Regions from separate parts of the Paenibacillus sp. DP01 genome, predicted to be linked through region 2. Evidence: predicted binding sites of a transcription regulator. Region 2 holds the regulator's gene; each other region holds the start of a gene.
The links. The regulator Rex, encoded in region 2, represses fermentation and respiration genes when NADH is low (regulators of the CRP and FNR family bind a similar motif). The targets are predictions, from matches to a motif close to TTGTGAAATATTTCACAA.
Positions count from the first base shown of each region.

Region 1: the regulator Rex is predicted to act here: its motif matches at 1,089-1,106, upstream of nirB (nitrite reductase large subunit NirB).
Region 3: the regulator Rex is predicted to act here: its motif matches at 832-849, upstream of adhE (bifunctional acetaldehyde-CoA/alcohol dehydrogenase).

Region 1 covers NZ_CP173059.1:771,784-774,061, forward strand. Annotated here, with positions in the region: gene ACH59B_RS03480 (spore germination protein) at 1-895, opposite strand, end outside; gene nirB (nitrite reductase large subunit NirB) at 1,213-2,278, shown strand, end outside.
Region 2 covers NZ_CP173059.1:3,314,072-3,316,349, reverse strand. Annotated here, with positions in the region: gene dinG (ATP-dependent DNA helicase DinG) at 1-841, shown strand, start outside; gene ACH59B_RS14525 (redox-sensing transcriptional repressor Rex) at 869-1,522, shown strand; gene ACH59B_RS14520 (amidohydrolase) at 1,509-2,278, shown strand, end outside.
Region 3 covers NZ_CP173059.1:3,471,238-3,473,515, reverse strand. Annotated here, with positions in the region: gene ACH59B_RS15340 (Crp/Fnr family transcriptional regulator) at 1-665, opposite strand, end outside; gene adhE (bifunctional acetaldehyde-CoA/alcohol dehydrogenase) at 925-2,278, shown strand, end outside.

The DNA of each region.
Region 1 (2,278 bases), 2.5 Mb from region 2:
GCTCTGTGTTATGAGCCTGTTGGAATGGACTTAAATAATTGTCTTCGATAAGTTGTTCCACATACCCGGATTCCGGTAAAAAATCCATGTCTATTTTTGATATTCTGCGGCTTATTTCTTCAAGCAGATCCGGATTCACAATATCCTTTATATACGCGATAACCAGATCCTTTTTGATTCTGCTTCCCACTTGGAATTTCTTCATTTCCAGACTTTTATTTAACCCTTGGCGTCGAAGCATCGAAGTGTTTTCACTCAATACTTCCGTAAAACCGATTCTGGGACCCCGAAGCAATGCTTCAGAAGTTGGCTCATTGACGGAGCGAATAGCGCCGTTAGGCGGGCCCACCAGTAGCGCTTCCTTCATTCCTTCAATTAATAAGGCGGTATGACCTAAAAGGATGAACTCGTACAGATCCTCCATACAGGTAACTTCACTAATTTGCGTAAGTGGCATCAGGCTTTCTTTTATAAAAGAGTTACTTAACCCTTCCGGTTGTTCCTGTTGATCCTGACCCTGCTGGCCCTCAAACATCAAGACCTCTAATACCTGCTCGCTCATAAGCTTTTCATCCTGCATACCATCTATGAAGACTAACATGGACCGAGCATGAAATTTCTTCACCATAAACTCACGAAAATGCACATCACTATTTTCGCCTATAGCTTCACGAATTGCCTGTAAGTCGGAATCATAATTTCCTGTAATTTTAGAGCTCGGTTCATGCTGCTGATCCATGGGACCTTCGTTATGTTTGGATTTGGCTCCCTTACTGCCGACAAACGAATAAATCGAGGTGTTTATATAATAAATTCCTAAAGGAATAATCAACGCGAGACCAGCTTGAAAGAGTGTACTCCAGCTAGGAAAATAAGAAATGATTTTAGACCACATGATGATTACCTCCAAGCAATTCAATTCATTCTCCCATAAGATACAAGTTGTTCATAAAGTATTCCTTATAACGGTTGTATTTACGCATGAATTGGAAAGATTCATTCGATGACACTGCTATGATTCCCGGTCCTTACCTTAATCCCTTGAAATAGAATAGGGAAATCCCTAAATATTCATAATTTTAACTACATTGTGATTGAAATCACATATAGACCTATCTGCTGTATTAGAATAGAAGCATAAACAATATTCATTAGAAACGTAGAGATGTCGTCGGATAGGAAGTAGCGTCGAATGAATGGAGGAACCGGTATATGATAAACAGTAAAAAGAAGCTTGTGGTTATAGGGAACGGGATGGCTGGTATCAATACGGTCGAACAAATTTTAAAATTAACAGATAAATATGAAATTACAGTCCTGGGAAGTGAGCCGCATCCGAACTATAACAGGATCATGCTCTCTTATGTGTTGGAAGGTAGTAAAACAATAGATGATATTATACTGAACGATTTGCAATGGTATGCGGATCAAGGAATTACTTTATATACAGGAAAAATGGTTAAAAGCATCGACGGTGAGCACAAGAAGATTCGCACCGAAGACGGACTGGAAATTGACTACGACGTGGCTTTGGTAGCTACCGGCTCACAATCGTTTATTCTGCCTATTCCGGGTAAAGAATTACCAGGCGTTATTGGTTTTCGGGATATCGCCGATTGCTCAGCCATGCTGGAAGCGGCAAAGACCTATAAAAAGGCGGCTGTCATTGGCGGAGGTCTATTGGGGCTGGAGGCAGCTAAAGGCTTGGTCAACCTAGGAATGGATGTTACGGTCGTTCACTTAATGGAAGATTTGATGGAACGTCAGCTGGACCGGGAAGCGTCTGCGATGTTGAAAGCAGAACTGGAACGCCAGGGAATCAAGTTTGCTATGCAAATGCAAACTGCGGAGGTGTACGGTCAAGATCGGGTACAAGGACTGCGCTTCTCGGATGGAAGTGAGCTGGAAGCGGATTTGGTCGTAATGGCCGTCGGAATCAAGCCTAATATCCAGGTAGCTGTGGAAAGTGGTATGGAAACGAACCGTGGGATTGTGGTCGATGATTTGATGAAAACATCCTTGCCGGATGTATATGCCGTAGGGGAATGTGTTGAACACCGTGGGGTCTGCTACGGTCTGGTAGCTCCGCTGTTTGAACAGGGAAGTGTAATTGCCAAACATTTGGCAGGCGCGGATACCGAAGGTTATGCAGGATCGGTAGTTTCCACTAAGCTCAAAATTTCAGGGGTGGATGTTTTCTCAGCTGGTGAATTCATAACCCAGCCTGAACATACGGTGATTGTAGCAAAGGATGAGTGGAAGCGCACATACAAAAAAG
Region 2 (2,278 bases):
GTTTTTTGACAAAAAAAGAAGTATTATTCTGACATCTGCTACTTTATCGGTAGATAAATCGTTTCAGTACATGACCGATCAACTCGGCTTGCAGGAGGCCGCAGATCAAGGACGATTAATGACGTCACAGCTCCCATCACCCTTTAATTACAGGGATCAGGTGTTGCTGGTCATTCCGCGAGATTTTCCGAGTGTGAAGGGCAGTGTAGGAGATGCACATTTTGTAGAGATGCTCGTTAGCTCTCTAGGAGCGACTGCCCAGGCGACGCGGGGGAGAATGCTCGTTCTGTTTACTTCCTATCGGATGCTCCGGCAAGTGTATGAGCCGCTCAAAGAGGCGTTAGCGTCCAGCGATATTACCGTGTTAGGACAAGGTGTGGACAGTGGGAGTCGCAGCAAGCTAACCCGCCGTTTTCAGGAAGCGAAAGCTTCTGTATTGCTGGGAACCAGTAGCTTCTGGGAAGGCGTCGATATTCCAGGGAAAGCTTTGACTTGTCTGGCTATCGTTCGCTTGCCGTTTCAACCGCCTAACCACCCGTTACTGGAGGCCAAAAGCGAGTTGCTCCAGCAGCAGAAGAAGAATCCATTTATGAAGCTGTCTGTACCACAAGCAGTTATTCGCTTCAAACAGGGTTTTGGGCGATTGGTACGTACAGCGAGCGACCACGGAGTCGTCATCGTTTACGATACGCGTGTGATCGAATCCTATTATGGAAAGCACTTTTTGTACTCGTTACCGGGACCAAAAATGGAGCATATGCCATCGGAGCAAATGGTGCCCCGCATCGCCGAATGGCTCCAATCCGCCCCGGAGACAGAGGCACAACGGACGGACACTTAAAGTCCGTTACAATTAGGGGGAGCAAGTATGAAATCAGATAAAATTTCAGAGGCTGTCGTACGGAGATTACCCGTATATTTACGTTATCTGAATGCACTGCACAAACGGGAGGTGGCTACGGTCTCTTCTCAAGAGCTGGGACAGAGGTTAGATTTGAATCCGGCCCAAATTCGTAAAGATCTTGCCTATTTTGGCGATTTTGGTCGGAAGGGCATCGGTTACGATGTTTCTTATCTAATTGAGAAAATACGCCATATCCTGAAAATCGACCAGCAAATTAATGTAGTATTGGTCGGAGCAGGTAATCTGGGTCAAGCCCTATCGAACTATAATGCTTATTTAAAAGACAATATGAAGATTGTGGCGGTTTTTGATGCGTTCCCGGATAAGGTTGGGACCAGAATCAATACTTTGGTCGTACAGCCGATGGATGAACTGGAAGCGACTGTGAAAGAAAAAAATATACGAATCGGGATTATTACTGTACCTGATTTTGAGGCACAGCACGTAGCTGATAGGCTGATTGAGAGTGGAATTGGAGCGATTTTGAACTTTGCACCTATCATTCTCAAGGCACCGGCTAACATTCGGATACATGCCACAGACTTTACAACTGATTTGCTTAGCCTCGCTTATTATCTGGAGGACGGAAAGGAAGAAGCACAATATGACAGTGAATAAATGGATGATTAAAAACGGCTCGTTTGCCGTGAATGGACCCGAGGCTGGGGTAATCCATGGTTTTATGATTGTGGAGGATAGCCGTATTACTTACATTGGCGAGACTTTGCCTGCGGGTGAGGAAGAGACAGAAGCAATCGACGGCAAGGGGTTATTGTTTTTACCTGGTCTGATCAATACTCATGGTCATGCGGCGATGTCTCTGCTGCGAGGGTATGGAGATGATTTGGCACTTCAAGTGTGGCTTCAGGAAAAAATGTGGCCTATGGAAGCCAAGTTTACATCTACGGATGTGTACTGGGGAACTTCTTTGTCAGTGCTGGAAATGCTGAAAGGTGGAACCACGACTTTCCTGGATATGTACGATCATATGGATGAGGTGGCTCGTGTAGCTGAAGAGTCGGGCATTCGTGCAAGCTTGATGCGTGGAGCCATTGGACTCTGTTCAGAAGAAGAACAGCGGATCAAGCTAGCTGAGGCCGTGACTTTTGCGCGTAACTGGCATGGAAAAGCAGACGGACGTATCACAACAATGATGTCTCCTCATGCCCCATACACATGCCCGCCTGCGTTTATTGAGAAATTTGTTCAAGCAGCACATGATCTCGATTTACCATTGCATACGCACATGTCCGAGACGATCGCCGAAGTTGAACAAAACGTACGCGACTACGGCTTGCGTCCAGTTGCACACTTAGATAAGCTTGGCTTTTTCTCCCGTCCTTCACTTGTTGCCCACGGCGTTCACTTGAACGA
Region 3 (2,278 bases), 160 kb from region 2:
AGCATTTCCAAATCCTTGACAACAATCATACCATTATCGTATTCGACTGCATTTTTCTTACGCAGATCACTGAGCATCCGATTTACACTTTCCCGGGTAGCACCGATCATATTTGATAAGTCAGTATGAGTAATCTTTTTATGAATCAGAATATAGTCGCCGTGAGGCTCACCATAGGTGTTGCATAGTCGGATGAGTGTGGAACATAGAGCGCCAGGCTTGCCGTACATCATCAAATCGCGGAACTTGGTCTGAGTAATGCGGTGATGCGATCCCATCCATTTCATAAAGTCAATCGCAAAATCACAATGCTGGCAAATAAGCAACTCCAAATCTGTATGATCGATTACGCCAATATCACTGTCCTCTAGAACCTCAGCAGAAAAGGAATGCTTAGTGCCGAAGAAAGGATCAGCTTGACCAACAAGATCGCCGCTTTGATACATATATAGAATAAGTTCCTTACCCTCATCCGTTGTTTTGGTCACTTTTACGCGTCCGCGCTTAATATAAAACAGCTTATCCGCTGTATCTCCTTCCCAGAACAGATGCGAACTTTCTGGCATAACTCGATCTTTCATCATCACTTGCAGCCGGTTGAAGCTGGCCTCCGAGAAGCAACAGGTGTTGCCGCGGGCTTCCATTACATTTGTAGGGTTTCTCATCGTCCATTTCCCCTTTGTATCCTATGTTATTTTATCTGCAACTTGATCAATTCAAATTCATTATATACCTGTGCAATGCGTTTTTGGGGCAAGATGAGGGGGTAAAAGTGGCAGAATTCCAAACTTTGTGATTTAATTCACTTCATAAAATAAAATTTTAAATAGATTGTGAAAAAAATCACAAAATATCTTAGAAAGCTGTGTTACGATCAGTGCGTGAACAAGAGATAGTACACGAGATAACAGGAGGATGAGGGAAATGGCTGTTAAAAACGAGGTTATCCAAAAAGAGCAAAGCGCAGAGCAGTATATTCAAACGCTGATTGACCGGGCGAACCGGGCACAGCAAGCTTTCATGAGTATGAATCAGGAGCAGATTGACGAAATCGTACAAGCTATGGCACTCGCAGGGATGGATAAGCACATGCACCTCGCGAAGTTGGCTGTTGAAGAAACAGGACGTGGTGTGTACGAGGATAAAATCACCAAAAACATGTTTGCAACAGAATATGTCTACCATAGCATCAAAAATGAGAAAACCGTCGGTGTCATTGAAGACAATGACTTTGATAGTTTTCAAAAGATAGCTGAACCAGTCGGCATTATCATGGGGATTACTCCAGTAACAAACCCAACTTCGACTACGATGTTCAAAGCGTTAATTGCCATTAAAACACGTAACCCAATCATTTTCGGTTTCCATCCATCTGCTCAATCGTGTAGTGCGGAAGCAGCCCGCGTCTTGCTTGAAGCAGCTGTTAAACATGGTGCTCCAGCGGATTGTATTCAATGGATTGAAGCACCTTCGATGGATAAAACAAATGTACTGATGAACCACTCTGATGTAGCGTTGATTTTGGCAACTGGTGGATCAGGCATGGTTAAGGCAGCTTATAGCTGTGGTAAACCTGCACTTGGCGTAGGTCCTGGTAACGTACCTTGCTTTATTGAGAAAACAGCCGATATCAAACAGGCCGTGAACGACCTTATCCTTTCTAAATCTTTTGATAACGGTATGATTTGTGCTTCGGAACAAGCTGTAATTATTGAAGAGCCTATCTTCGAGCAAGTGAAGAAATTAATGATTGCTAATGGTTGCTACTTTGTAAATAAAGAAGAGGCAGCTAAGCTCACTCAAGGAGCTATGAATGTAGAAAAATGTGCAGTGAACCCGGCCATTGTCGGCCAGTCTGCTGTAAAAATCGCTGAAATGAGCGGTATTACAGTACCGGCAGGAACCAAAATTTTGGTCGCTGAAATTGAAGGAGTAGGAACCAAATTCCCATTATCTGCGGAAAAATTGAGTCCGGTATTGGCTTGCTACAAAGTAAAAAATGCAGAGCAAGGTATACAACGTGCTGCTGAAGTCGTAGAGTTCGGCGGTATGGGTCACTCGTCAGCAATCCATTCGCAAGATGAGGATGTTATTGCTCGCTTCGCAGATCGTTTGCAAACAGGACGTATCATTGTAAATGCACCTTCCACACATGGCGCAATCGGTGATATTTACAACACCAACCTTCCTTCGTTGACACTTGGTTGCGGTTCGTACGGTCGTAACTCGACTTCGTCGAACGTATCTGCAGTTAACTTGATTAATGTGAAAAGGGTGG